DNA from 4 places in the Streptomyces sp. URMC 124 genome. Region 4 is predicted to be linked to each of the others. Evidence: riboswitches for the same ligand, from Rfam matches in the RefSeq annotation. Region 4 holds a riboswitch; each other region holds the start of a gene.
The links. A riboswitch is a leader RNA that binds a small molecule or an ion and turns the genes downstream of it on or off. The one in region 4 is predicted to bind cyclic di-AMP.
Positions count from the first base shown of each region.

Region 1 (7,255 bases), on a different contig from region 4:
GCTGGCCCGCGCCGAGAAGGCGGTCGTGCCGCACGCCGATCCGGACGCCGTCCGCAAGGCCCTGGCCGCCCACGACGGCCGCGCGCTCGCCGTCACCGACTCCGTCTTCTCCGTCGACGGCGACGCCGCCCCGCTGCCCGCGCTCGCCGGGGCGTGCCGCGCGCACGGCGCGGCCCTGCTCGTGGACGACGCACACGGGCTCGGCGTCCTCGGCGAGGGCGGCCGGGGCGCGGTGCACGCGGCGGGACTGGCGGGGGACCCGGACGTCGTCGCCACGGTGACGCTGTCGAAGGCGCTGGGCAGCCAGGGCGGCGCGGTGCTCGGCCCGCAGCGGGTGATCAGGCACCTGGTGAGCAACGCCCGCACGTTCATCTTCGACACCGGCCTCGCCCCGGCCGCCGCCGGTGCCGCGCTGGCGGCCCTCGCGGTGCTGCGGCGCGAGCCGCAGCGCGCGCGGCGCGTCCGGGACATCGCGGCCGAGCTGCACCGCAGGCTGGTGGCGGCGGGCTTCGCGGCGGTACGGCCCGACGCGGCGGTGGTGTCCGTACGGGCCCCCTCGCCGGAGGCGGCGGTGCGGTGGGCCGCGGACTGCCGGGAGGCGGGGATCGCGGTGGGCTGCTTCCGGCCGCCGTCCGTGCCGGACGGCGTCTCCCGGCTGCGGCTGACGGCGCGGGCCGACCTGTCGGACGAGCAGGTGACGGCAGCGGCCGACGCGATCATCAGGACCGCGCCGGCCGCCTGAGCGTGCCGGGAGGGACCTGGGTCAGGGCCGGTCGGTCCCGCCGTCGCGCAGCCCCTCGACGAAGCGGGACCACGCGGCGGAGCGGAAGACGAGCGCGGGACCGCCGGCCCGCTTGGAGTCGCGCACGGCGAGGAGGCGGCCGGGGAGCGGTCCGGCCGTCTCGACGCAGTTGTTGTATCCGGTGCTGTAACTGCTGCGGCGCCACGGGGCGTCGCGGAGCAGGGGAAGGGAAAGAGCTGGAGGGGTGGAACGGTGGGGTACGTACCGAGGCATTGCGGACATGGTGCCTCCTTACGCGCCGTCGTTGATCCCGGCGATGAATTCCAGCGATTTCTCGTGCGAGAGGGCGTTCTCGCGCAGCGTCGTGAAGGCCGCGCCGTACGCCCGGAGGTCTTCTTTCCGCTCCAGGTAGAGGCTACTCGTCAAGTGGTCGAGAACAACCACATCCAGATCAGCAATGCGCGGAAATGAGAAAATAACAAAAGGCCCGGTGATGCCGATATGGCCGCCACTGGAGAACGGCAGGACGTGCAGCCGCACGTGCCGCAGCGATCCCGTCTCCACCAGGTGCCGCAACTGCCCGGCCATGACCTCCGGCCCGCCGACCTCATGGCGCAGTACCGCCTCGTCCAGCACGGCGCACACCTCCAGCGGCTGCTCGCCCCGGAGCACCGCCTGGCGCGCCAGGCGCACCCGCACCAGCTCCTCGACCTGCTCCGGCGCCGGATCGCCGAGGGCCGCGCGGGTCACGGCGCGGGCGTAGGCGGGCGTCTGCAGCAGGCCGGGGACCACGGTGGTCTCCAGGGTGCTTAACCGCGAGGCCTCCGACTCCAGGCTGATGAAGTCGAGATAGGCCGGTGGCAGCCGGTCGCGGTAGGCGTACCACCAGCCGCGCCGGGCCCCCGCGCCCTCGCCCGGTTCGGTGGACCCCGCGCCGCACAGCGCCCCCAGCAGTGCGCGCAGTTCGGTGTCGGTGACCCCGTAGGCGTCCAGCAGGCGGGCCACGTCCGCCGGTTTCACGCCACTGCTGCCCGTCTCGATCCGGCTGACCTTCGACTGGTGCCAGCCCACCGCGCGCGCGGCCTCCAGGCTCGTCAGCCCGGCCAGCTCGCGCTGGCGGCGCAGCTCCGCCCCCAGCTTGCGGCGGCGTACCGCCGGTCCGTACCGCATGGGCCCTCCCCTGGGTCTGCTGTCACTGTCATACGTCAGTGTCAATAGCCCAGTGTGCCGCGTGAATCCGGTCGCTCGTCGTAGAGTTCACTGCTTCGGGCGACAGATATATGCATATCTTGGGGGATCGCTCCCATCACAGGCGTTATCAGTGGCAGTCTGTCGCGCAGAGCCGTCCGAGGCCGCTCACGACCCCCATGACTCACGGCGCCCTTCCCGTCCTTCCGCGGCGGTGCACCGCAAGTCCGGTCTCGGCGGGACCTCGGCTGAAAGGGCCACCGCCATGGCAGACCACCAAGAAGCCACCGTCACGCTGCCGAGCGCCCCCGCCTCGGTCTCCACGGCGCGCCGCTACGTCGCGGAGGTGCTGGCGGACTGGGGCCTCCCGGGCGGGACCGACACCTCCGAGACCGTGCGCCTGATCGTCTCCGAGCTCGCGACCAACGCCGTGCAGCACACCCGGGGACAGTCGCCCACCTTCACCGTGGACGTCCGTCTCGACCGCGACCAGCAGCTGCGCATCGGCGTCACCGACAGCCACCCGCGCTTCCCCCGGCGGCTGCCCGCCGCGGTCCAGCAGGACAACGGCCGCGGCATGGTGATCATCCGCTGTCTGACCGCCGAGCACGGGGGGCGGCTGTTCTGCACGCCGACCTCCGACGGCGGCAAGACGGTGTGGATCTCCCTCCCCTGGACCGCGCCGGTCAGCGCGGAGCGCTGAACTCCCCTCCGGCCGGCCAGGCCCCCCGCACGGGGTGCGGGGGGCCTCGGGCCGCTCCGGGCCCTCGTGCGGGGAGGTGCGGGGGGTGCGAGGAGTCGCGTCACCGTGCCGTCCGGGATCGCCGGCCGGGCCGGTGACGCCGGGTCAGCCGACCCTGCCGTACAGGACGCTGTTGGTCCAGATCCGCTCCAGGCGGACGACCGCGCCGGTCTTGGGGGCGTGCCAGATGCGGCCGCCCCCGGCGTATATCCCCACGTGGTAGATCCCGCGCCCCGAGACGAAGAAGACGAGGTCGCCGCTTTCGCGTGCGGAGCGGGGGATGTGACGGGTGCTGTTGTACTGCTGGGCGGCGGTGCGGGGCAGGGACTTCCCGGCCCGCTTGAAGGAGTAGAGCGTCAGGCCCGAGCAGTCGAACCGGTGGGGTCCGGTCGCCCCCCACTGATAGGGGGAACCCTGCTTCGAGGCCGCGATCCGCAGTGCCTGGGTGGAGACGGTGGTCGCCTCCGCCTCTGCCGCGCCGCCCGGGGCCAGCACGGTGGCCCCGACGGCGGCGAGAGTGAGGGCCGATGCGGCACCGGCCCTGGACAGCTTTGACGGACGTTTGTGCGCGCCCATGCGCTAACCCTTCGTCAGCCGCCTGTGAAGGATGACCTGTCGGGTTCGGGCAGGCGAAGGTTGCCCGGCCGCTGTCAACGGCTTCACCCCAAGGGCCGACCGCACTACTCTTGGTCGTCCCACCACTCTTGGGTCCTCCATCCCTGCCGTTGCACTCAAGTCGACCTGCATCCGGGCGGCGGCAGGGTTCGGCGTCCGCCCGGACCGCCCCGCCGGGGTGGCGGGGTCTTGTCGTCGCAGGGATCTTGGCGCAGCCGTCGTGCCGTTTCCGAGCGGATCCAGGGGTATGTGAGCCTGATCACTCCTGGGCAATTCCGCTGGACGCGGGGCGATTTGATGGGGTGCGCGCAAGCCGGCTGAGGCGCTGGCCTGCGGCGGTTCGTACCGGCCCGGGCGCAATCCGGCCGCCCGCGCCAAATCGATCACCGCGGCCCGTCTACGCCGTGATCCTCCATGGAGGGGACCGGGGTTTATTCGGGTGCGGACCCCCGGCCCTCCGGCGCACATGGCGCGGAGATCCCTTCGCCCCCGGCGCTCTGCGCCGGGGACCCGTCTCCTCCGCGTCGGCATGACCCGCTCGCACCTTCCGTTCACCCGTTTCGTGCGTGTGTGCGAGCCGGGGTGCCGCCGCACCGCCGCGACGACCATGGTCTGCGCCGCCCGTAGCCGGCGGTACGTGTCGTGCGGACGGACGGCCATGATCCGGCCCAGAAGATCCAGTAGATGCAGACGACAGGCGGCGCCCGGGCCCCTGGCCATGGCATCGCAAAGAGTCAGTTAACGCGTTGGAAAAGGTTGCGCCCTAATCTGCAATCACTGGCCTCCGGCCGAAGAACCCCAGGTCAACACCGTGTTGAACTCGGGTAGCGTCCCGGTGCGTCCATCCGGGACACCTGGGACGACAGTGAGGTGGGACGCATGCAACTCTCCCCGCGCGAGCAGGAACGACTGCTCCTGCACGTGGCCGCCGACGTGGCCGCCCAGCGCAAGGCCCGGGGCCTGCTCCTCAACCACCCCGAGGCGGTGGCCCTGATCACGGTCCACGTCCTCGAAGGCGCCCGGGACGGCCGCACCGTCGCCGAGCTCATGTCCTCCGGGCGCAAGGTGCTCACCCGCGACGAGGTCATGGAGGGCATCCCCGAGATGATCCCCGACGTCCAGGTCGAGGCCACCTTCCCCGACGGCACCAAGCTCGTCACCGTCCACGAACCGATCTGCTGACGGGGAGGACCCCGCGATGATCCCCGGAGAAATCCTGTACGCCGCCGAGCCCGTGGCCCTCAACCAGGGACTGCACCGCACCCGGCTCACCGTGCTCAACGCCGCCGACCGCCCGGTGCAGGTCGGCTCGCACTACCACTTCGCCGAGGCCAACCCGGGCCTGGAATTCGACCGCGCGGCGGCCCGCGGCAAGCGCCTCGACATCGCCGCCGGCACCGCCGTCCGCTTCGAGCCGGGCATCCCCCTCCGCGTCGACCTCGTCCCCATCGCCGGCAAGCGCATCGTCGAGGGACTGCGCGGCGAGTGCGGGGGACCGCTCGATGACTGAACTCAGCCGCGTCGCCTACGCCGGCCTCTACGGGCCGACCACCGGCGACCGCGTGCGCCTCGCCGACACCGGCCTGGTCGTCGAGATCGAGGAGGACCGCAGCGGCGGACCCGGCCACGCGGGCGACGAAGCCGTCTTCGGCGGCGGCAAGGTCATCCGCGAGTCGATGGGCCAGTCCCGCGCGACCCGGGCCGACGGAGCGCCCGACACCGTCATCACGGGCGCGCTCGTCCTCGACCACTGGGGCGTCGTCAAGGCCGACATCGGCATCCGCGACGGCCGCATCACCGGCGTCGGCAAGGCCGGCAACCCCGACACCATGGACGGTGTCCACCCCGACCTCGTCATCGGACCCGAGACCGAAGTCATCGCCGGCAACGGCAAGATCCTCACCGCCGGCGCCGTCGACGCCCACGTCCACTTCATCTGCCCGCAGGCCGCGGACGAGGCCCTCGCCTCCGGCGTCACCACCCTGCTCGGCGGCGGCACCGGACCGGCCGAGGGCAGCAAGGCCACCACCATCACCCCCGGCGCCTGGCACCTCGCCCGGATGTTCGAGGCGATGGAGGGCTACCCCGTCAACCTCGGCCTGCTGGGCAAGGGCAACACCGTCTCGTACGACTCGATGCGCGCCCAGCTGCGGGCCGGCGCCGTCGGCTTCAAGATCCACGAGGACTGGGGGGCGACCCCCGCCGTCATCGACGCCTGCCTGTCCGTGTGCGAGGAGAGCGGCGCCCAGCTCGCCATCCACACCGACACCCTCAACGAGGCCGGCTTCGTCGGCGACACCCTCGCCGCCATCGCCGGCCGCTCCATCCACGCCTACCACACCGAAGGCGCCGGCGGCGGGCACGCCCCCGACATCATCACCGTCGTCTCCGAGACCAACGTCCTGCCCAGCTCCACCAACCCCACCCGGCCGCACACCGTCAACACCGTCGACGAACACCTCGACATGCTGATGGTCTGTCACCACCTCAACCCGGCCGTCCCCGAAGACCTCGCCTTCGCCGAATCCCGCATCCGGCCCGGCACCATCGCCGCCGAAGACGTCCTGCACGACCTCGGAGCCATCTCGATCATCTCCTCCGACTCCCAGGCGATGGGCCGCATCGGGGAGATCGTGCTGCGCACCTGGCAGACCGCACACGTGATGAAGGCCCGCCGGGGCGCCCTGCCCGGCGACGGACCCGCCGACAACGTGCGCGCCCGCCGCTACGTCGCCAAATACACCATCAACCCGGCCGTCGCGCAGGGCCTCGACCACGAGATCGGCTCCGTGGAGCCGGGCAAGCTCGCCGACCTCGTCCTGTGGGACCCCGCCTTCTTCGGCGTACGGCCGCAACTCGTCATCAAGGGCGGCCAGATCGCCTACGCGCAAATGGGCGACGCGAACGCCTCCATCCCCACCCCGCAGCCGGTCCTGCCGCGCCCCATGTTCGGCGCCCACGGGCGTGCGCCCGCCGCCAACTCCCTGAACTTCGTCACCCAGTGGGCCATGGACGACGGACTCCCGGAACGGCTGGGGCTGGGCAAGCGGTTCGTCCCCATACGGTCCACGCGCGGCGTCACCAAGGCGGACATGCGCAACAACGACGCACGGCCGAGGGTGGAGGTCGACCCCGACACGTTCACCGTCACCGTCGACGGCGAAGTGATCGAACCCAGGCCGGCGGCGGAGCTGCCGATGGCCCAGCGCTACTTCCTCTTCTGAAGGGTCCGATGAGAACGACGACCGAGGCGCTCACGGTCCCCGCACCGCCGGGCGGGACGAGGACCGGCGGCCTCGCCGCCCTCCTCGTCCTCGCCGACGGCCGCTTCCCCGCGGGCGGGCACGCCCACTCCGGCGGGGCCGAGGCCGCCGTCGAAGCCGGGCGGATCACCGACGGCCGGACGCTGGAGGAGTTCTGCCGGGGCCGGCTGCACACCGCCGGGCTCACCGCGGCCGCCCTCGCCGCCGCGGCCGCCGCAGGCCTCGACCCGCTCGCCCTCGACGACGCCGCGGACGCCCGCACCCCCGTACCGGCCCTGCGCGCCACCGCGCGGCGCCTCGGTCGGCAGATGATGCGCGCCGCCCGGGCCGCCTGGCCTTCCGACGCGCTCGACGCCCTCGCCGCGGCCCGGCCGCGCGGCGCCCACCAGCCGGTCGTCCTGGGCCTCGCGGCCCGGTCCGCCGGACTCCGCCCGCTGGACGCCGCCTACGCCGCCGTCCACGAGTCGGTCAGCGGCCCGGCCACCGCGGCCGTACGCCTGCTGAGCCTCGACCCCTTCGACGCCACGTCCGTGCTGGCCCGGCTCGCCCCGGAGCTCGACGCCGTCGCCCTGCACGCCTGCGAGGCGGCGGCGCGAGCGGCCGTCGAGGGCGAGGACGCCCTCCCGGCCGCCGCGGCCCCCCTCCTCGACATCACGGCGGAACACCATGCGACCTGGCCCGTACGCCTCTTCGCCAGCTGATGAC
Region 1 is NZ_JBPQTS010000032.1:14,907-22,161, reverse strand. Features, by position in the region: gene ACSNOG_RS09560 (8-amino-7-oxononanoate synthase) at 1-742, shown strand, start outside; gene ACSNOG_RS09555 (DUF397 domain-containing protein) at 764-1,024, opposite strand; gene ACSNOG_RS09550 (helix-turn-helix domain-containing protein) at 1,034-1,912, opposite strand; gene ACSNOG_RS09545 (ATP-binding protein) at 2,196-2,633, shown strand; gene ACSNOG_RS09540 (C40 family peptidase) at 2,778-3,248, opposite strand; cyclic di-AMP (ydaO/yuaA leader) riboswitch at 3,253-3,436, opposite strand; gene ACSNOG_RS09535 (urease subunit gamma) at 4,167-4,469, shown strand; gene ACSNOG_RS09530 (urease subunit beta) at 4,486-4,797, shown strand; gene ACSNOG_RS09525 (urease subunit alpha) at 4,790-6,511, shown strand; gene ACSNOG_RS09520 (urease accessory protein UreF) at 6,520-7,251, shown strand.
Region 1: another riboswitch for cyclic di-AMP. It lies ahead of ACSNOG_RS09540 (C40 family peptidase); the one in region 4 lies ahead of ACSNOG_RS20290 (M23 family metallopeptidase).

Region 2 (7,255 bases), on a different contig from region 4:
CCGAGGGCGACCCCGTCCTCGTCGTCCTCGCGGCCGCCGACCGCGACCCCGAGCGCTTCGCCGAACCCGACACGCTGGACCTCTCCCGTCGCGACAACCAGCACCTCGGCTACGGCCACGGCATCCACTACTGCCTGGGCGCGCCCCTCGCCCGCCTGGAGGGGCAGACGGCCCTGGCGACCCTGCTGCGGCGCCTTCCCGACCTGCGGCTGGGGGCCGATCCGGAGGAGCTGCGGTGGCGCGGCGGCCTCATCATGCGCGGTCTGCGCACGCTCCCGGTGACGTTCACGCCGGAGGGTCCGGTGGCCTCTGCACCGGAGGGCATTCCGGACACAACCACCCAGGGAGGGCCGCCCGCCTGAACGCGCGTCAGCCGACGTGATCTCGGCGTGACCTCCGCTACATCGGCTTGTGACTCGGGTGGGCCGTCGCTATCTTCAACCACCATTCGCCGCCGAACGAGAGGCAACCGCCCATGAGACCCGGAAACGGCCGACATCGCCGCCCCCGTCAGATACCCGCCATCGTGGTCGCCGCGGGGGTGACCGCCTCCGGGATCGCCATGCCGCTGATGGCGGCCACCGGTGCGTCGGCCGCCGACGCAGGCACCTGGGACCGTGTCGCCCAGTGCGCGAGCGACGGCCTGTGGAGTGCCAACTCCGGAAACGGGACCTACGGGGGACTGCAGCTGACCCAGGACCTCTGGGAGCGCCACGGCGGCCGGGAGTACGCCCCCCGGCCCGACCTCGCCAGCCGTGCGCAGCAGATCACCGTCGCCGAGCAGATCCTCGAAAGCAGCGGCTCCGGCCCCTGGTCGAGCTGTGCGGCGAAGGCGGGGCTCACCTCGGGCGGCGCCCCGGCGGAGGTCAACCCGGGCGGCACACACGCCCCCGCGAGCGACTCGACGCCTTCACGCGCCCCGGAGCGCACCACTTCGCACTCCACGCCGTCCGAGCCGTCCGAGCCCTCCGAGCACGGCAAGCCTTCCGACGCGTCCACGTCTCCCTCGCCGTCCGGGAAGCCCTCGCCCGGCTCCTCCACAAGCCCCTCGGCCGACCCCTCCAAGCAGCCTTCGGGGCAGCCCTCGACCGGGCAGCCGTCGCCGGGGCAGTCCTCCGGTCAGCCGTCCGGCAGCCCGTCCGGCAGCCCCTCGTCCGACGCGCCGTCACCGGGCGCCCCGGGCAAGCCGGGCGACGGGAAGTCCGGCGAGCCGCAGGAAGGCCGGCACCGCAAGCCGTCCACGTCCCCGACCGACGACCCGACGCAGATTCCCGGCGGCACGGCCTCGCCCTCGCCCGGCGATTCCGCTTCGCCCGAGGGCCGGACGCCCGACGACGCCGGCGCGGGCACGGGCAAGCACCGGGCGGACCCGTCCCGTTCGGAGGACGAGGGCCGTACGTCCCGGGGCGGCGGCGACGCACGCACCGGCAGCCCCACGCCCACCGACTACACCGTGCGTCCCGGTGACAACCTGTCAGCCATCGCCGAGGAGCATGCGGTCAAGGGAGGTTGGCAGTCTCTGTATCAGCGCAATGAGAAAGCGGTCGGAACCGATCCCGACCTGATCCGTCCTGGTCAGAGGCTCGAGGTCGGTAAATAGACCGGCAGTTCGCGGCGAATGTCCGTTCCAGTCGAAAGTGAGACATGGGTCTCTTTGCCCGGTGGCGGAATGCGGACTTCCCGGACTTGGCAAACCGTCTCTCACCTGCGGAAACGTGATGTTCCCCTGGGTAACCAGGGGCAACTGTGGCTGGAAAGAGGGGTTTGAACCCTTGCCGCGACTGTGTTTACCGTCGTGTCCGCTCGCCACCGCGGGCACCACGGTCGCCACGCCGAATCCTGCCGGCGATCGGGGGAGTCGTCGCGCAAGCGCCGTAGGCAGGAGCGGGGGAACCAAGGTAGGCGCCGGTAACGGCTCCTCGGCCAAGGCCGTGGGTCCGGGACCGGCTAGGGGTGAAGCCGAGTGTGCTCGCACACGAAGCCGGGCGAACTCACAGCCCGAACCCGACAGCTCACCTCGTAGGCGTCGGTGAGGAAACGACTTATGTCCAAGGGCAAGCACCGTCGTCCGTCCAAGGCCGTCCGCATCTTCACGCTCGCCGGTGTCACCGGTGCAGCTGTCGCCGCCCCGCTGATGGTCGCCACCTCCGCCAACGCCGCCTCGGTTTCCACGTGGGACAAGGTCGCCCAGTGCGAGTCCGGTGGCAACTGGGCCATCAACACCGGTAACGGCTACTACGGCGGTCTGCAGTTCTCGCAGTCCTCCTGGAACGCCGCCGGCGGCCAGAAGTACGCCGACCGCGCCGACCACGCCACCAAGGGCCAGCAGATCGCCGTGGCCGAGCGGCTGCTCGCCATGCAGGGCCCGGGCGCCTGGGGCTGCGCGGTGCCGGGTCTGAGCTCCGGTGGCGCCAAGGCCGACGTCGACACCTCGGGCGGCTCCTCCACCAAGTCCTCCCGCGCCGGCGGCACCGTCTCGGGCAAGTCCCACGCGGACCGCAGCGAGCGCCAGGCCGCGCCCAAGAAGGCCGCGCCGAAGCGCACCGCCCCGCAGACCGTCGAGCGCGACGAGGCCCCGGCCGCCAAGCCGGCCGCGCCGAAGCAGCACTCCGCCCCGCAGTCCTACAAGGTCGGCGACGGCGAGTACGAGGTCAAGGAGGGCGACACCCTCTCCAAGATCGCCGACGCCAAGAACGTCAAGGGCGGCTGGCAGAAGCTGTACGACCGCAACAAGGACATCGTCCAGGACGCGGACGTGATCTACGTCGGCCAGAAGCTGCACCTCAGCTGATCCGGCAGGGGCGGTCCACCGCGGTGGACCGCCCCTCTCCGCTCCCGGCGGGACCGCCCCGCTCCGATGCGCTGCCCCGAGCGTGCACCGGAGCGGGGCTCAGCCGTTTCCGGACCCGGCCTGCTTCCCCGTTCAGCGAAAAAATCCGCCGTTCATACGGTGTTCTGGGCTTTTGTGCTGTTTTTTAGGCTTTTCCGGCCCGGGAACGCGGTCCAACGGCGAGGCGAGCCTCCGGGGCCCGTTAGGCTCGTGCTGCAGAACCACAGACACACACGAAGGAGACCCTCGTGCCGTCCATCGACGTCGTCGTAGCTCGCGAGATCCTCGACTCGCGAGGCAACCCCACGGTCGAGGTCGAGGTCGGCCTCGACGACGGCTCCACGGGCCGTGCCGCCGTGCCGTCCGGCGCCTCCACCGGTGCCTTCGAGGCCATCGAGCTCCGCGACGGTGACAAGAACCGTTACATGGGCAAGGGCGTCGAGAAGGCCGTCCTGGCCGTCATCGAGCAGATCGGCCCGGAGCTCGTCGGCTACGACGCCACCGAGCAGCGCCTGATCGACCAGGCCATGTTCGACCTGGACGCCACCGACAACAAGGGCTCGCTCGGCGCCAACGCCATCCTGGGCGTCTCCCTCGCCGTCGCGCACGCCGCCTCCGAGGCGTCCGACCTGCCGCTCTTCCGCTACCTGGGCGGCCCGAACGCGCACCTGCTGCCCGTTCCGATGATGAACATCCTGAACGGCGGCTCGCACGCCGACTCCAACGTGGACATCCAGGAGTTCATGATCGCGCCGATCGGCGCGGAGTCCTTCTCCGAGGCCCTGCGCTGGGGCACCGAGGTCTACCACACCCTCAAGTCGGTCCTGAAGGCCAAGGGCCTGTCCACCGGCCTGGGCGACGAGGGCGGCTTCGCCCCGAACCTCGGCTCCAACCGCGAGGCCCTGGACCTCATCCTCGAGGCCATCAAGCAGGCCGGCTACACCCCCGGCCAGGACATCGCGCTCGCGCTCGACGTCGCCGCCTCCGAGTTCTACAAGGACGGCGTCTACAAGTTCGAGGGCCAGGACCGCACGGCCGCCGAGATGACCGACTACTACGCCGAGCTCGTCGCGGCGTACCCGCTGGTCTCCATCGAGGACCCGCTGTTCGAGGACGACTGGGACGGCTGGAAGACCATCACCGACAAGCTCGGCGACAAGGTCCAGCTCGTCGGTGACGACCTGTTCGTCACCAACCCCGAGCGCCTCGGCCGCGGCATCGAGGAGGGCGCCGCCAACGCCCTGCTCGTCAAGGTCAACCAGATCGGCTCGCTGACCGAGACCCTGGACGCCGTCGAGCTGGCCCAGCGCAACGGCTTCAAGTGCATGATGTCGCACCGCTCCGGCGAGACCGAGGACGTCACCATCGCCGACCTGGCCGTCGCCACCAACTGCGGCCAGATCAAGACCGGCGCCCCGGCCCGCTCCGAGCGCGTCGCCAAGTACAACCAGCTCCTGCGCATCGAGGAGATCCTGGACGACGCCGCGGTCTACGCCGGCCGCAGCGCCTTCCCGCGCTTCAAGGGCTGACACGCGCAGCGGGGGGCTGACGCCCCGCAGGCCTGACACGGCCTCAGGGGAGCAGCCTCACCACGTCCCCGGCCACGGTCCCGTACCGTGGCCGGGGACGTACGTTCGTAGCGAGGCTGCGGGCGACCAGGACCTCGGGGAGGCGACGTGGCGGCGGAACGCTCCACCGCGACCAGGCTCAGGGCACTCGGCTCGGTGCTCGTCCAGGGCCCCACGGCCCGCGTCTACCGCGCGCGCGGCCCGCGCCGCAGCCGGCTCACCGGCCGCGCGGCGCTGCTGGCGCTCGTCGTGTGCTCGCTGGTCGTCGCCCTCGCCTACCCCATGCGCCAGTGGGTCACCCAGCGCTCCGACATCGCCGACCAGCGCCGCCAGTCCGAGCGCGCGCGCGAGCAGGTGAAGCGGCTGGAGGACGAGAAGGCGCGGCTGGAGGACCCGGCGTACGTCGAGCAGCAGGCGCGCGAGCACCTGCACTACCTGCGCCCCGGAGAGACGGGCTTCAGCGTGGTCGACGGCAGCGGCACCGCCCGGCGCCCGCGCGACCAGGGCGCCGCCGACCGCCCCTGGTACAGCAACCTGTGGGACGGCGTGGACGCCGCGGACTCCCCGCGCTGACCGCGTCCGCCCGCCCCGTTCCTCTTCTTGACGACCCGCAGACCCGAGGGCCTGCCGACCCGCCGGCCTGCCGACCCGCCGACACCGGCCTTGACCTGACTTCACCTGCCGAGACCACCGAGCGAAGACGACACGAGCGAGCACATGGACACCCCTCCGCCCCAGACCGAGTCCACCGAGCCCACCGCCGACGACATCGAGGCGTTCAAGCAGCAGCTGGGCCGTCCGCCGCGCGGGCTGCGCGCCATCGCGCACCGCTGCCCCTGCGGTCAGCCCGACGTGGTCGAGACCGCGCCGCGGCTGCCGGACGGCACGCCGTTCCCGACGACGTACTACCTGACCTGCCCGCGCGCCGCCTCCGCGATCGGCACGCTGGAGGGCTCGGGCCTGATGAAGGAGATGCAGGACCGCCTGGCGACCGACCCGGAGCTGGCCGCCGCCTACCGCGCCGCGCACGAGGACTACCTCCGGCGCCGCGACGCGATCGAGGTCCTGGAGGGCTTCCCGAGCGCGGGCGGCATGCCCGACCGCGTCAAGTGCCTGCACGTGCTCGTGGGTCACTCGCTCGTGGCCGGCCCGGGGGTGAACCCGTTCGGTGACGAGGCGCTGGCGCTGCTGCCGGAGTGGTGGGCCAAGGGCCCGTGCGTCACGCCCTGCGGGGGTGACGAGAAGTGACCCGCGTCGCCGCCGTGGACTGCGGCACCAACTCCATCCGGCTCCTCGTCGCCGATCTCGACCCGGCGACCGGGGCGTTCACCGAGCTCGACCGCCGGATGACGATCGTCCGCCTGGGCCAGGGCGTGGACCGCACGGGCCGGCTGGCGGAGGAGGCCCTGGAGCGGACCTTCGCGGCCTGCCGGGAGTTCGCGGAGGTCATCCGCGAGCTGAAGGCCGAGCGCGTGCGGTTCGTCGCCACCTCCGCCTCGCGGGACGCCGAGAACCGCGAGGACTTCGTGCGCGGCGTGGTGGACATCCTGGGCGTGGAGCCCGAGGTGATCAGCGGTGACCAGGAGGCCGAGTTCTCCTTCACCGGTGCCACCAAGGAGCTCTCCGGCCGCGACGATCTGGCCCGGCCGTTCCTCGTCGTGGACATCGGCGGCGGCTCCACGGAATTCGTCGTCGGCGACGACCACGTCCGGGCGGCGCGCAGCGTCGACGTCGGCTGCGTGCGCATGACGGAGCGCCACCTCGTCGCGGAGGGCGCCGTGGTGGACCCGCCGACCCCCGAGCGCATCGCGGCGATACGCGCGGACGTCGAGGCCGCGCTGGACCTGGCCGAGGAGACCGTGCCGCTCGGCGAGGCCCGCACCCTCGTCGGCCTGGCGGGCTCGGTGACCACGGTCGCCGCGGTCGCGCTGGGTCTGACCGAGTACGACTGGACGCGCATCCACCACGCGCGGATCTCCCTGGAGCAGGTCCGGGAGATCACCGGCAAGCTGCTCGCCGCGACGCACGAGCAGCGCGCGGCGATCCCCGTGATCCACCCGGGCCGGGTCGACGTGATCTGCGCCGGAGCGCTCGTCCTGCAGGCCGTCATGGAGCGCGTGGGGGCCCACGAGGTCGTCGTCAGCGAACACGACATTCTGGACGGAATCGCCTGGAGCGTCGCCTGAGAAGGCGTCCCGGGGAGGCCCCTTCGGGGGTCTCCCGGGAAAAGTTCGTGAAATCCTTCACATGAAAAAAGGGAGCGTTGGCGGCGCGAAGGGGCCCGTTGGGCCCTTCCGGGGCCTCCGCAGGCCTCTGCGGCGGGATGCCGTCCGGTTTCGGCCGGGTTAAAGGGGCGCTTATGCGCGTGCCTGCGAGGCAGTGGTCTAGTCAACTCAAGACCCGCAAGGCCAGTTCAACAGGGGTTCACAACGCGCCCGGCCCTCCACTGGTTCCCTTACGGGCGTATGGCATGGGTCACGTGGGCGGCGGAGTGTAGCAGATACCCCCTGCCCCCTTGTGAAGGGGCTCACGAGCATGCCCGTGGAGAGTGCTGGATACTCGAATCATGAGCACCACGGAGCGTCCACGGATCCTCGTAGTAGGCGGTGGGTACGTCGGCCTGTACGCGGCGCGCCGCATCCTCAAGAAGATGCGGTACGGCGAGGCGACCGTCACGGTCGTCGACCCGCGCTCGTACATGACCTACCAGCCCTTCCTGCCCGAAGCAGCTGCCGGCAGCATCTCCCCCCGCCACGTCGTGGTGCCGCTGCGACGCGTGCTCCCCAAGGCGGAGGTCCTCACCGGCCGCGTCACCACCATCGACCAGGACCGCAAGGTCGCCACCGTCGCGCCGCTC
Region 2 is NZ_JBPQTS010000058.1:923-8,177, forward strand. Features, by position in the region: partial or broken gene ACSNOG_RS14675 (cytochrome P450 family protein) at 1-362, shown strand, start outside; gene ACSNOG_RS14680 (transglycosylase family protein) at 476-1,600, shown strand; cyclic di-AMP (ydaO/yuaA leader) riboswitch at 1,861-2,041, shown strand; gene ACSNOG_RS14685 (transglycosylase family protein) at 2,045-2,791, shown strand; gene eno (phosphopyruvate hydratase) at 3,079-4,359, shown strand; gene ACSNOG_RS14695 (FtsB family cell division protein) at 4,507-4,971, shown strand; gene ACSNOG_RS14700 (DUF501 domain-containing protein) at 5,116-5,646, shown strand; gene ACSNOG_RS14705 (Ppx/GppA phosphatase family protein) at 5,643-6,584, shown strand; gene ACSNOG_RS14710 (NAD(P)/FAD-dependent oxidoreductase) at 6,965-7,255, shown strand, end outside.
Region 2: another riboswitch for cyclic di-AMP. It lies ahead of ACSNOG_RS14685 (transglycosylase family protein); the one in region 4 lies ahead of ACSNOG_RS20290 (M23 family metallopeptidase).

Region 3 (7,255 bases), on a different contig from region 4:
CGCCTGCACAACCGCCTGGTGCGCCACGACCGCTCCGCCGTCGCCGCCGGCTTCGGCCTGCTGCGGCTCGCCGGAGCCCCCTCGCTGGGCTGGCTGGACGTCAAGGCGTCCGGCGGCGCGGAGGTGGCCGCCATCGAGGCCGCCGTCGACGAGGAGCTCGCCCGCTTCGCCGCCGAGGGCCCGACCCCGGCGGAGATGGAGCGCGCCCAGGCCCAGCTGGAGCGCGAGTGGCTGGACCGCCTCTCCACCGTCAGCGGCCGCGCCGACGAACTGTGCCGCTTCGCGGTGCTGTTCGGTGACCCCCAGCTCGCCCTCACCGCCGTGCAGCGCGTGCTGGACATCACGCCGGAGGAGGTGCGGCAGGTCGCCCAGGCCCGCCTGCGCCCCGACAACCGCGCCGTGCTGGTGTACGAGCCCACCGAGCCCACCGAGGCCGTCGCCCCCGCCGCCGACGAGAACGCCGAAGAAGAAGAGGAGACGGCCAAGTGAGCGACGCCGTGGCCGCTGACACCACCCAGCCCTCCATGCAGTTCCACCCGCAGCCCCAGGCCGGCCCCGCGGCCCCCTGGGCCTTCCCCGCCCCCGAGCGCGGCACGCTCCCCAACGGCCTGACGGTGCTGCGCTGCCACCGCCCGGGCCAGCAGGTCGTCGCCGTCGACATCAACGTGGTGGCCCCCCTCGCCGCGGAGCCGGAGGGCCTCGACGGCGTCGCCACCATCATGGCGCGCGCCCTGTCCGAGGGCACCGACAAGCACACCGCCGAGGAGTTCACCGCCGAGCTGGAGCGCTGCGGCGCCACGCTCGACGCCCACGCGGACCACCCCGGCGTGCGCCTGTCCCTGGAGGTCCCCGCCTCCCGGCTGGGCAAGGCCCTCGGCCTCGTGGCCGACGCGCTGCGCGCCCCCGCCTTCCCCGACCACGAGGTCGAGCGCCTGGTGGGCAACCGCCTGGACGAGATCCCGCACGAGCTGGCCAACCCCGCCCGCCGGGCCGCCATGGCGCTCTCCAAGGAGCTCTTCCCGGCCGGCTCGCGGATGTCGCGCCCCCGCCAGGGCACCGAGGAGACCGTCGCCCGCATCGACGCCGCCTCCGTGCGGGCCTTCTACGAGGCCCACGTCCGCCCCGCCACCACGACCGCCGTGGTCGTCGGCGACTTCACCGGGGTCGACCTCGAAGCGGCCCTCGCCGACTCCCTCGGCGCCTGGACGGGCTCCCCGGCCGAGCCGTACCCCCTCAAGCCGGTCACCGCGGACGACACCGGCCGCGTCGTCATCGTGGACCGCCCCGGCGCGGTCCAGACGCAGCTCCTCATCGGCCGCATCGGTGCCGACCGGCACGACCGGGTCTGGCCCGCGCAGAGCGTCGGCACGTACTGCCTCGGCGGCACCCTCACCTCCCGCCTGGACCGCGTCCTGCGCGAGGAGAAGGGCTACACCTACGGCGTCCGGGCCTTCGGCCAGGTGCTGCTGTCCACTCCGGAGGGCACCGGCGCCGCCATGCTCGCCATCAGCGGCTCGGTGGACACCGCCTCCACCGGCCCGGCGCTCGCGGACCTGTGGACCGTCCTGCGCACCCTCGCCGCCGAGGGCCTGACGGACGAGGAGCGCGACTCCGCCGTGCAGAACCTGGTGGGCGTCGCCCCGCTGAAGTTCGAGACGGCGGCGGCCGTCGCGGGCACCCTGGCCGACCAGGTCGAGCAGCACCTGCCGGACGACTTCCAGGCCCAGCTGTACGAGCGCCTCGCCGCCACGGGCACGGTGGAGGCCACCGCGGCCGCGGTGAGCGCCTTCCCGGTCGACCGTCTGGTGACGGTGCTCGTCGGCGACGCCGCGCAGATCGAGGAGCCCGTCCGGGCCCTCGGCATCGGCGACGTGACGGTGATCACGGGCTGACCCCCGGCGGGCCGCCCGCACCGGGCGGCCCGTCAACCGGCAGGCACGCGCGCCCCTGAGGCGCGTGTGCCTGCCAAATGTCCGATTTAGCGGAGTGGTTGCATGTCTGCGTTGTGGCGTGGGCCACAAAATGGGGCTTCTGTTTGCCGATCGAAAGTGGCGGCGTCTAGCGTCAAAGCGTCTGTCCGTCAGATGTGCGTCGCATCCGCGGCCCGGGCAGACATCGCCGAGTCCCCGTACGGCGCGAGCCAGGGGAGCCGGGGACCCAAGTGTCCCTGGGGTGAATCGGGCCCCTTTCCGGAGGGATCCGTAGGAGACCTTCCTGCTCCGAACCCGTCAGCTAACCCGGTAGGCGAGAGGGAAGGAAAGGACCAGCCTCACCAATGGCGTTCACTCGTGCCACCGGGAAGCACCGCAAGCCGAGCCGCGCCGTTCGCGTCAGCGCGAACGCGGCGGGCATAGCCACCCTCGCCGCCACCGGTGTCGTGGCGGGCCTCGCCGCCCCGGCGATGGCCGCCTCCCCCGACGAGACCCACCGCCCCACCGAGGACACCGGCCTGACCCAGGCCGTCGTCATCGGCGAGGACACGGCGGGCCGCATCGGCGAGCAGGCCCAGGTCCAGACCAGCGCCGCAGCCGAGAACACCGCCGTCCACGAGGCCGAGTCCGCCGCCAAGCAGCAGGCCGCCGACGTCAAGAAGGCCGCGGACGAGGCCAAGCGCAAGGCCGAGGCCGAGCGCAAGGAGCAGGAGCGCGTCGCCCGCGAGCAGGAGCGCAAGCGTCTCAACACCTTCGTCTCGCCGATCGCCGGCTCGTACGTCTCCACGTCCTACAAGGCCTCCAGCGGCCTGTGGTCCTCCGGCAGCCACACCGGCATCGACATGCACGCCGCGACCGGCACCTCGGTGCAGTCCGTGGGCGCGGGCACCATCGTCGAGGCCGGCTGGGGCGGCGCCTACGGCAACAACGTCGTCATCAAGCACAACGACGGCACCTACACGCAGTACGGCCACCTGTCGTCCATCGACGTCTCCGTCGGCCAGTCGGTCACCGCCGGCCAGCAGATCGGCCTCTCCGGCGCCACGGGCAACGTCACCGGCCCGCACCTGCACTTCGAGGCCCGCACCGGCGCCACGTACGGCACCGACATCGACCCGGTCGCCTACCTCAGCGAGCACGGCGTCAGCCTCTGACGCACCCGCCGGCGCCCCCGCGCGCGGCACCTCAGCCTCACGAAGGCCCCGGCCCACCGGCCGGGGCCTTTGTCGTACCCTCGTGTTGGCCAAAACATATCGATGACTTCACGTGCGCCGTCGGAAATCGCGGGCGGCTGCAATAGAGTCGCTGAACAGGCGTCAATCGGCCGCGTTTCGCGGGGGTTATGCGGAGGTTCACCCATGCGGGGCCGTACGTGAACGGTGATGGCACAGCGCACCACGGCGATGGCGCGGCGCATCAGAGCGGCCGTCGCATTTCCGCGCACGCCGTGTGCACGGCGATCCGTGACGACATTGTTTCCGGCACGTTTCCACCCGGCAGCAGGCTCACCGAAGAAGTCCTCGCGCGGCGCTACGGCGTTTCGCGCGTGCCCGTGCGCGAGGCGTTGCGCACCCTCGCCTCGGAGGGGTTCGTGACCACCCGGCGGCACGCGGGCGCCTGTGTCGCGGAGCCCACCGAGCAGGAGGCCGCCGATCTGCTGGAGGTCCGCGCCCTGCTGGAGCCGCTGGGTGCCGCGCGCGCCGCACAGCGCCGTACGGAGGCGCATCTGAAGGTGCTGCGCGGTCTGGTCCGGCTCGGCCAGGAGCGCGCCCGCGGCGGGCGTACGGGCGAGCTGCGGCCGCTCGGGGACTGGTTCGACGAGACCCTCGCCCAGGCGTCCGGCAGCCCGAGCCTCGCGGCCCTGCTCACCCAGCTCCGGCTGAAGATCGCGTGGGTGTACGCGGCGGAGCCGCCCGTGCGCCCCGTCGACACCTGGGAGGCCCTCGGCGCCCTCGTGGACGCCGTCGCCCGCGGCGACGCCGAGCGGGCCCGGGCCCTCGCGGCGGCCCGCGCGGACCGCTCGCCCGGGGAATTCCGGCTGCGCCGCTCCGTGCCGGCGCCCCGCGCGCGGAATGCGCGACCGGGGGCGCGCACGGTGATCTCCGGCTCCTGATTTAACGTGCGGCGTTACCGCAGGAAATGATCTCCCGCCGGACTTCCGTCAAAGGAATGCCCGGCTGTTACCGCTGGAATGCCATGGATTTCCACGCGGGCGCACGCGGGGGTGCGAATGGGAGCGCACCGGGTGCGAATGAGGAAACGGCGGGGGAAGCGGCGGGGGGAAACGGCGAGGGAAACGACAGCGGGGCCACGGCGGCCCTCAATCGGCCGCCGCGGCCCCGCCGCGCGCGATTCCGTCGAGTCAGACGGTCTCCGGGAGCTCCTCGAGACCCTCGGCGACCAGCTTCGCCAGGCGCTCCAGAGCGGCCTCGGCGCCCTCGGCGTCGCTGGACAGGACGATCTCCTCGCCACCCTGGGCGCCCAGGCCCAGCACGGCCAGCATGGAACCGGCGTTGACGGGGTTGCCGTCGGCCTTGGCGATCGTCACGGGGACGCCGGCGGCGGTCGCCGCACGGACGAAGATCGACGCGGGACGGGCGTGCAGGCCCTCGGCCCAGCCGACGTTGACGCGGCGCTCAGCCATGGTGTTGCCCTTCAAGTCGTAGGGGTTGTCTAGACCAGTGTCTCACGGTGCCCGGAGTGCTCCGGGCAGCGCTCCGGATGTCCGTACCCGGCCTTACGCTGGCCCCATGCAGACGACGCCGGAGCGGTCCGGGCCCGAGTACGCGTACCCCACCCACTGGGAAGCCGACGTCGTGCTGCGCGACGGCGGCACCGCGCACCTGCGCCCCATCACCCCCGACGACGCCCAGCGCCTGGTGAGCTTCTACGAGCAGGTCTCCGACGAGTCGAAGTACTACCGCTTCTTCGCCCCCTACCCCCGCCTCTCCGACCGGGACGTGCACCGCTTCACCCATCACGACTACGTCGACAGGGTCGGCCTCGCCGCCACCGTCGGCGGCGAGTTCATCGCCACCGTGCGCTACGACCGCATCGACGGCCGCGGCATGCCCGCCTCCGAGCCCGCGGACGAGGCCGAGGTCGCCTTCCTCGTGCAGGACGCCCACCAGGGCCGCGGGGTCGCCTCCGCCCTCCTGGAGCACATCGCGGCCGTGGCCCGCGAGCGGGCGATCCGGCGCTTCGCCGCCGAGGTGCTGCCCGCCAACACCAAGATGATCAAGGTGTTCACGGACGCGGGCTACACCCAGAAGCGCAGCTTCGAGGACGGCGTCGTCCGCCTCGAACTGGACCTGGAGCCCACCGACCGCTCCCTCGCCGTCCAGCGGGCCCGCGAGCAGCGCGCCGAGGCCCGCTCGGTCCAGCGGCTCCTCGCCCCCGGCTCCGTGGCCGTCGTCGGCACCGGCCGCGCGCCCGGCGGCATGGGGCGGGCCGTCCTGCGCGACCTGCTGGCCGGCGGCTTCACCGGGCAGGTCCACGCCGTCAACCACGCCTTCCCCGAGGACCTCACCCGGCTCGACCCCGAGGGCGTGCCCGCCCACCGCTCCGTCCTCGGCATCGACGGGCCCGTCGACCTCGCCGTCGTGGCCGTGCCCGCCGCACAGGTGCCCTCCGTCGTCGCCGAATGCGGCGAGCACGGCGTCCAGGGCCTCGTCGTCCTCTCCGCCGGATACGGCGAGAGCGGCGCCGACGGGCGCGAGCGCCAGCGCGAGCTGGTGCGCCAGGCCCGCTCCTACGGGATGCGCATCATCGGGCCCAACGCCTTCGGCCTCATCAACACCGCCGACGGCGTCCGCCTCAACGCCTCCCTGTCGCCCGAGCTGCCCGCCGCCGGGCGCATAGGCCTCTTCAGTCAGTCCGGGGCCATCGGCATCGCCCTGCTCTCCGGGCTCCACCGGCGCGCCGCCGGTCTCGTCGGTATCTCCACCTTCGTCTCCGCCGGCAACCGCGCGGACGTCTCCGGCAACGACTTCCTGCAGTACTGGCACGACGACCCCGACACCGACCTCGTGCTCATGTACCTGGAGTCCATCGGCAACCCCCGCAAGTTCACCCGCCTCGCCCGGCGCACCGCCGCCCGCAAGCCGGTCGTCGTCGTCAAGGGCGCCCGCCACGGCGGAGCCGCGCCCACCGGGCACGCCGTGCCCACCACCCGGATCCCCGACGCCACCGTCTCCGACCTGCTCCGGCAGGCCGGCGTCATCCGCGTCGACACGGTCACCGAGCTCGCCGACACCGGGCTGCTCCTCGCCTCCCAGCCGCTGCCCGCCGGGCCGCGCGTCGCCATCCTCGGCAACTCCGAGTCCCTCGCCCTGCTCACCTACGACGCCTGCCTCACGGACGGCCTGCGCCCGCAGCCCCCGTACGACCTCACCACCGGCGCCCGGCCCGCCGACTTCCGCAGGGCGCTGGCCGGGGTCCTGGCCGACGAGGAGTGCGACGCCGTCGTCGTCACCGCCATCCCGTGGGTCGGGGACGCCTCCGCGGCCGACCTCGCGCGGGCACTGCGCGAGGCCGTCGCGGCCTCGCCCGCGGCCAAGCCGGTGACCGTCGTGCACCTGGAGATCCCGGGGCTCGCCGAGGCCCTCGCCGAGCCGGCGGACGAAGGCGCCGGGGCGGCGGAGGGCGCCGCGCCGGCCGTACGGATACCCGCCTACCCCGCCGCCGAGCGGGCCGTCCGGGCGCTCGCCGAAGCCGCGCGGTACGCCCGCTGGCGGCGGCACGCGGCCGAGCCGGGGCGCGTGCCCGAGTACGACGACATCGACGAGGCCGGGGCCGCGGCCGACATCGGCGTGCTGCTGGAGGCGCACGGGGCCGGGCTGGCGCCGCCGCCCGAGGGGCCGCGGGCGGTCACCCTCTCCGCCCCCGACACCCAGCGGCTCCTCGCCCGGTACGGGATCGCCGTGCTGCCCGCGCTCCCGGCGCCCGACCCCGACCGCGCGGTGCGCGCCGCGCAGCGGCTCGGCTTCCCCGTCGCTCTCAAGCCCACCGCCCCGCACCTGCGCCACCGCGCCGACCTCGGGGGCGTCCGGCTCGACCTGGGCGGCGAAGCGGAACTGCGCCGGGCATACGCCGAGTTGACCGAGCTCCTCGGCAAGCCCGAGGAGACCCGGCTCGTCGTCCAGTCCATGGCGCCGCGCGGGGTCGACACCGTCGTACGGGCCGCGATCGACCCGGCGGCGGGGGCCGTCCTGTCCTTCGGGCTGGCCGGGGCGCCCTCCCTGCTGCTCGGCGACACGGCCCACCGGCTCGTTCCCGTCACCGACCGCGACGCCGCCGAGCAGATCCGCTCCATCCGCACCGCC
Region 3 is NZ_JBPQTS010000038.1:26,272-33,526, forward strand. Features, by position in the region: gene ACSNOG_RS10975 (M16 family metallopeptidase) at 1-489, shown strand, start outside; gene ACSNOG_RS10980 (M16 family metallopeptidase) at 525-1,892, shown strand; cyclic di-AMP (ydaO/yuaA leader) riboswitch at 2,107-2,262, shown strand; gene ACSNOG_RS10985 (M23 family metallopeptidase) at 2,276-3,085, shown strand; gene ACSNOG_RS10990 (GntR family transcriptional regulator) at 3,379-4,044, shown strand; gene ACSNOG_RS10995 (HPr family phosphocarrier protein) at 4,294-4,575, opposite strand; gene ACSNOG_RS11000 (bifunctional acetate--CoA ligase family protein/GNAT family N-acetyltransferase) at 4,682-7,255, shown strand, end outside.
Region 3: another riboswitch for cyclic di-AMP. It lies ahead of ACSNOG_RS10985 (M23 family metallopeptidase); the one in region 4 lies ahead of ACSNOG_RS20290 (M23 family metallopeptidase).

Region 4 (7,255 bases):
TGATGGTCACGGCCAAGATCTCCCCGAACGTCGTGACGGTCAGCCCGCAGGACGAGGAGCTCGCCCGCATCACCGGTGCCCAGGAGCCCAGCGGCGTGCCGGTCGTCATCGCACCGCCGGCGCCGGCCCAGTCGACGCCGCGCAAGCGGTCGGGCGGGGGCGGCTCGGGCACCGGGTCCGCCGGTGGGGCTGCGGCGGCCGCGGGGTCGCGTGGCTCCCGGGGCACGCGTGGTTCGCGCGGCGGTCGCGGCGGGCGGGGCCGGGTGCGTCCGGAGGCGGCTTCGGGGGCGTCTACGGCTTCCTCCTCGTCGTCCTCTTCTTCGTCGTCCTCGGGCTCCGCGGGGTCCTACAGGTCCGGCGGTGCCGGTGGTTCGGGCCGGGGCGCCGGCCGGGCCGGTGGCGCGTCCGGTGCGGCTTCCGGCCGCGGTTCCGGCAGGGGCGGCTCCGGGCGGGGTGCCGGGGGCGCGCGGGAGCGTCGCGCTTCCTAGCGCGTACTCCTGACCTGTACCTCCTGGCCCGTACTCGGGGGCCCCTCTCCTAAGGGCCCGTCCCCGGTTGGCCCAGCACCGTTCGCATCACGACCTCCTGCCCGGAAGGGTGGGAGGTCGTTGACGTGCGGGACTGCCGGTCAGGAGAGAGTGCGGTGGGCAAGCGAGAGAGCCGTTCCGCCCGCCGGGCTGTGCGCGGCAGCACGGGGCGTGGCGCCACGGGCCGTAGCCCTGCTGCACGCGGCACCGCTGGGCGGGGCACCCCTGGGCGGGGCCCTGCCAGGTGCGGAGATGCCGGGCGCAGCACCTTCCGCCGTACGGCCCGCCGGGCCGTCCGTAGGCTGCCGGCCGTTCTGATCGTCGGCGGCGTGCTCTTCGGCCTCGGGGCGCCCGCGAACTACACGTGCGCCCCTTTCCTCTCCGCCGCGCCGCTCGTTGCGGCGCCCCTGCACACCCTCCGCGCGACGACCACGGCAGCTCTGGCCGCAGTGGCGGTCGCGGTCGGCCTCGTGATCTACCACCGGCCGTCCGACACCGGTCAGGCGCTGGCCGAGATCGCGGCCATCGGAGCCGTCTCCCTGGTCGCGCTCGGCATCAACCGCATCGCCCGGCGCAGCGATCAGCAGCTCGCTTCCGCCCGCGGCATCGCGGAGGCGGCCCAGCGCGCCGTCCTGCCCGCGCCCCCGTCCCGGATCGGCGGCCTCCGCGTGGCCGCGCGCTACGTGGCCGCCCAGGCCGACGCCCGGATCGGCGGCGATCTGTACGCGGTCCAGGACACCCCCTACGGCGTACGCGTCATCGTCGGCGACGTCCGCGGCAAGGGCCTGGGCGCGGTCGAGGCGGTCGCCGTGGTGATCGGCGCCTTCCGGGAGGCGGCCGAGCAGGAGCCCACGCTGGAGGGGCTCGCGGGGCGGCTGGAACACGCGCTCCAGCGGGAGGGCGCGCGGCGGGCGAGCCTGCGCGCCGACTCCCTGGACCGGGCGGAGGGCTTCACCACGGCCGTGCTGGCGGAGCTGCCGCCGGGGGAACCCGTCTTCCGGTTGCTGAACCGCGGCCACCCCTCGCCGCTCCTGCTGCACGCGGACGGGCGCATCGGCGTGGCCGACCCGTCCGTCCCCGCGCTGCCGCTCGGCCTGGGCGAGCTGGGGGTGTGGCCGGACCGGTCGGAGGAGCGGGAGTTCCCCGCGGGGTCGACGCTGCTGCTGATGACGGACGGGGTGACCGAGGCGAGGGACGCCGGCGGTACGTTCTACGACCCCCGGGCCGGGCTGACGGGCCGCCAGTTCAAGAACCCCGAAGCGCTGCTGGACGCGCTGGTCGCGGACGTCGCGCGCCATTCGGGGGGTCAGGCCTCCGACGACATGGCGCTGTTGGCGATCCGGCGCGGCGAGCGGATCGAACAGCATTTCGTAGAAAGTATCGACAGGTTCCGTGGGCGTACGTCTCGTGAAGACGTGCCCGAGAGCATCGGCGGATTCGGGCGTTCGGCTTGGAATCCACCCGCCATGTCTATTAACGTTCGATAACGGAGCGCGGTTGTCGCAACGCCGTAAGAGGCGGTGCACCGTGCGCCATCGCCGAATCCCGCGGGCACAGCACCACCTGATAGGCCGGCACGTGCCGGGAACCGGGGAACCACCACCCTGGGGTGAATCGGGCAGCGCAGCCCGTAGGAGACCTTCCTGCTCCGAACCCGTCAGCTAACCCGGTAGGCGAGAAGGAAGGAAAGGAGTGCCTCCGTGGCATCCAACGAGCCTGCCGCGTACGACCCGCCGCTGGTCCCCGCGTACTTCCCGCCGTACGAGCCGGAGCCCGCACCCGGTCCGGAGCAGGAGCTGCGACACGAGCCGGGGGCCGCGTACGGCTCCGAGCCGTCGCACGCGCCCGCCGGCCACCGGCCGTCCGTCTACAACGCCTTCGGCACGGGCCGCGGCCGCCACCGCGTCGTGAAGCCGCGCGGCGGCACGATGGCCCGCAGCGGCGCCGTGCTGGGCGCGGGCGTCATCGCGGCGGTCGGCGCGGGCGGCATGGCGCACGCCCAGGAGCGCCCGGCGGCGTCCATATCCATGCCCGACCTGGCCCAGCTGCCGGGCGTCGGCTCGTTCTTCGCGGGGAGCGCGGCGGGTTCGGCCGACTCCGCCGTCGAATTCGCCGGTGAGGGCGGCGCATCGGCCGCCCTGGAGATGGCCGAGAGCGCGGCGACGGCGGGCGAGACGCTCCGGGCGAGAATCCTGGAGCAGGCCGACCACCAGCAGGGCATGGCCGAGGCCGAAGCACAGGCGGCCCAGGTGAAGCAGGCCGCGGAGACGCAGAAGAAGGCCGCGGAGCGGAAGGCTGCGGAGGCGGCGGTCCGGGCGGCTGAGGCGGAGAAGGCGCAGGAGCGGTCGCAGGAGCGGTCGCCGGAGCCGGAGCGGGCGGAGGCGCCGGAGACGCAGACGCATACGCAGAAGCGGCAGGCGCCGAAGCCGCAGACGTCAGAGCGACAGACGTCGAAGCAGCAGGCACCCCGGCAGCAGACGTCGAAGAAGCAGCGGGCTGCCGGCTCCGGCACGGGTGCCCGCGTGGGCGTTGGCTCCTTCAAGCTCCCCCTCGCCTCGTACACGCTGACGGCCGGCTTCGGCCAGGCGGGGAACATGTGGTCCGCGAACCACACGGGGGAGGACTTCGCAGCCCCGACCGGCACGCCGGTGAAGGCGGTGGGCGGCGGCACGGTCGTTCAGGCCGGCTGGGCGGGGGCGTACGGCTACCGCATCGTCCTGAGGCTCGACGACGGTACGCAGCTGTGGTTCTGCCACCTGTCGTCGATGGTCGTGACGTCGGGGAAGGTCGCGCCGGGTCAGGTCATCGGGCGCGTCGGCGCGACGGGCAACGTCACCGGCCCGCACCTGCACCTGGAGGTGCGGCCGGGCGGGGGCGCGCCGATCGACCCGCTGGGGTGGCTGCGGAGCAGGGGCCTGCAGCCCTAGCGGGTGCCGGGCAGCGGGCGACAGGCGACGGGTGCCGGGCAGCGGGCGCCGGATAGTCAGTGAGCGGGGCGCCTCGGGGGCAGCCGGCGCATAGTCCGTACGGGACGGGGCATCCGGCGGCATGTGACGACGGCGAGGGGCACGAGCGAGAAGCAGTCGACGGTCACCACGTCCGTGCCGGCGCGACTCGACCGGCTGCCCTGGTCCCGCTGGCACTGGACCGTCGTGATCGGGCTCGGGACGGTCTGGATCCTGGACGGCCTGGAGGTGACGGTGGTCGGCAACATCGCCGGCCGCCTCTCCGAGGAGGGCAGCGGGCTGCCGATCAGGGCTGCTGAGGTCACGGGCATGGCGGCGGCGCTGTATGTGGCGGGCGCGTGTTCCGGTGCGCTGTTCTTCGGGCGGCTCACCGACCGCTTCGGGCGCAAGAAGCTGTTCATCGTCACGCTGGCGGTCTATCTGGCCGCGACCGCGCTCACCGCACTGTCCTTTTCCTCCTGGTGGTTCTTCCTCTTCCGCTTCCTGACCGGCTTCGGTATCGGCGGGGAGTACGCGGCGATCAATTCGGCCGTCGACGAGCTGATCCCCGCTGCTTTCCGGGGCCGGATCGACCTGATCATCAACGGGAGTTTCTGGCTGGGGGCGATCGGCGGGTCGCTGCTGTCCATCCTGATGCTCGACACGGACATGTTCCCGATGGACGTGGGGTGGCGGCTGACGTTCGGCCTCGGGGTGGTGCTGGGCCTGGTCATCCTCCTCGTACGGCGCAAGGTGCCGGAAAGTCCGCGCTGGCTGTTCCTCCACGGGCGGGGGGAGGAGGCCGACGCGCTGGTCGCGTCGATCGAAGAGAAAGTGGCGCAGGAGAAGGGGAGCCCGCTGCCGCCCGCGGAGGGGGAGATCACCCTTCACCGGCGCGGGCTGGTGACCTTCCGTGAAATCGCCCGCACGGTCTTCTCCCGCTACCGGCGCCGGGCGATCCTCGGTCTGGCGCTCTTCATCGGGCAGGCCTTCCTCTACAACGCGATCACCTTCGGCTTCGGCACCATCCTGGAGAGCCATTTCCAGGTCGCCACCTCCCGTACGGGTTACTTCTTCGCCGTCATCGCGGCGGGCAATTTCCTGGGCCCGCTGCTGCTGGGAAAGCTCTTCGACACGCTGGGCCGGCGGTTGATGATCTCCTCGACGTACCTGCTGTCGGGCCTGCTCCTCTTCGGCACGGCCTGGCTCTTCGGGGCGGGCCGCCTGACGGCCGACACGCTCACCGCCTGCTGGGCGGTCGTCCTCTTCTTCGCGTCGGCGGGCGCCAGCAGCGCCTATCTCACCGTCTCGGAGGTCTTCCCGATGGAGACCCGGGCCATGGCCATCGCTTTCTTCTACGCCCTGGGGACGGCTGCCGGCGGCATCAGCGGCCCGCTGCTCTTCGCCGACCTGACGAGCAGCGGCGATGTCGGCGACACGGTGCTGGCCTTCTGTATCGGGGCGACGCTGATGGGCGGGGCAGGGCTGGTGGCGGCATTCCTGGCGGTACGGGCGGAGGGCCGCTCGCTGGAACGGATCGCGGCGCCGCTGTCGGCGAAGGAAGAAGGCGAGAGCGGGCGCGGGGGCGAGAGCGGGAGCGAGCGCGGGGGCGAGAGCGGAATGTCCACTCCGGCAAGGACGTTGAAGTGATGCATGGCTGACATGGCTGACATTCACAAGAAGATCGGCAACCTCTCCGTCCACCCGCTGGCCCTCGGCGGCAATGTCTTCGGCTGGACCGCGGACGAAGCGGAATCCTTCGCCGTCCTCGACGCGTACGCGGCGGCGGGCGGCAATTTCATCGACACCGCCGACGTCTATTCGGCCTGGGTGCCGGGCAACGAGGGCGGCGAGTCGGAGACCGTCATCGGCAAGTGGTTCGCCTCGCGCGGCAACCGTGCCGACATCGTCCTCGCCACCAAGGTCGGGGCGGGCGTGCCGGAACCGCGGGGACTGCGCGCGTCGGTGATCAAGGCGGCCGTGGAGGAGTCCCTGCGCCGCCTCCGCACCGATTACATCGACCTCTACTACACGCACTACGACGACCCGTCGGTGCCGGTGGAGGAGTTCATCACCGCGCTCGACGCGCTGGTGAAGGAGGGCAAGGTCCGCGAGATCGCGGCCTCCAACATCACGCCGGAGCGCCTGGCGGAGGCCCTGGAGTTCTCGGAGGCGTCGGGTCTGGCGAAGTACGTGGCGATCCAGCCGCACTACAACCTGGTCTCCCGCGACACCTACGAGGGCGAGCTGGCGGCCGTGGCGGCGAAGCACGGCCTGGCCGCGGTCCCGTACTACGCCCTGGCGTCCGGCTTCCTCACCGGCAAGTACCGACCCGGCAAGACGGTGGACAGCGCCCGCGCGGGCAAGGCGGGCGAGTACCTCGCCTCCGAGCGCGGGCAGCGCGTGCTGACCGCCCTGGACGAGGTCGCCGCGGCCCACGGCGCCGAGGTCGCGACGGTGGCGCTGGCCTGGCTGGCGGCCCGGCCGACCGTGGCGACGCCGTTGGCCAGCGCCCGTACGGTGGAGCAGCTCGCGCCGCTGCTGGCGGTGGCGGACCTGAAGCTGACGGAAGCGGAGCTGAAGGGCCTGACGGAGGCGTCGGAGTAACGCGGAGGCGTTGGAATAAGGCTGAGGCGTCGGAATAACGCTGAGGGCGGCATCGGGCGCAAGGAACCGCCTGATGCCGCCCTGACTCCGACTCTCGCCGGATCGCTCCTGACTCAGGCCCGGCTCTCGGCGACCCAGGAGGCCAGGGCGACGGCTCCGGCGACCCCGAAGACGGCGGGCCAGGAACCGACCTTCTTGGCGAGCGGATGCGACCCGGCGAACGCGGCCACGTACAGCCCGGTCAGCGCAGCGGCCTTGGGCGCCCCGACCTTCCCGGCCCACTGCCGGGCGGCCACCCCGCCGGCCACGGCGAGCGCGGCTCCGCCCAGCGGCCGCTTCTTCGTCCACCGGGCCACGCCGTACCCACCGACGAGCCCGCCCGCAGCAACCACAGCCGTAGGAACCCGAGCCATCCCGCACCTCCGCATCAAAGGACAACGACCTCGCCCAAAGCTAACTTCACGGGGTGGTGGGGGAGGGGAGCGGGGCGCGCTCAGCGGACGGACCGGGCGCCGTCGCCATGAGCAACGTGGGCACCATCAGGGGCACCGCGGCTGAATCGCTCCTCGGCAGGGGCACCCAGGTGAGCCCGGTCATGCGCGGGCAGTCGCAGTCCAGGTCGTCGTCGACGCCCAGCCGGGGCTCTCCGTCGGCGACCCGGACGCGGTAGCAGGCGGTCCAGCCCGAGGGGTACGGCACGTCGTAGAGGAATTCCGCGGAGAGGGGCCGCAACCCGACCTCTTCGCGCACTTCGCGCATCGCGGCCTGCTCGGCGCTTTCGCCGGGTGCGATGCCGCCGCCGGGCAACGTCCAGTACTCGTGACCGTCGTGCCGCCCGCCGGGCCCGGTGCCACGTTCCTTGACCATCAGCAGCTTCCCGTCGCGGATGATGACGGCGGCTGCGCGCTTCCTGTCCACCATGCTCTGATCATGCGCCTCGATCGGCCATCCGTAGGCCTGAGTCAGCCGGCGACGAGCGCGCCCAGCGCGAGCAGCGAGGCCCCGAAGACGGCCACGTGCCGCATGTTCTGCAGCGTCCAGGTCTCCAGGCGGGGAAGCCGGCCTCTGCGGCCTTGAGCAGTGCGGGCACGCCGATGCGCGCCAGCGTGACCAAGTCCGCCGAGATCGCCGCCGGATTCCCCCGCCTACGATCCCGCCTGGCCACCCCGACCTCCG
Region 4 is NZ_JBPQTS010000096.1:14,822-22,076, reverse strand. Features, by position in the region: gene ACSNOG_RS20300 (DEAD/DEAH box helicase) at 1-488, shown strand, start outside; gene ACSNOG_RS20295 (PP2C family protein-serine/threonine phosphatase) at 644-2,014, shown strand; cyclic di-AMP (ydaO/yuaA leader) riboswitch at 2,087-2,218, shown strand; gene ACSNOG_RS20290 (M23 family metallopeptidase) at 2,228-3,454, shown strand; gene ACSNOG_RS20285 (MFS transporter) at 3,578-5,122, shown strand; gene ACSNOG_RS20280 (aldo/keto reductase) at 5,135-6,079, shown strand; gene ACSNOG_RS20275 (hypothetical protein) at 6,193-6,492, opposite strand; gene ACSNOG_RS20270 (NUDIX hydrolase) at 6,539-7,000, opposite strand; gene ACSNOG_RS20265 (hypothetical protein) at 7,174-7,255, shown strand, end outside.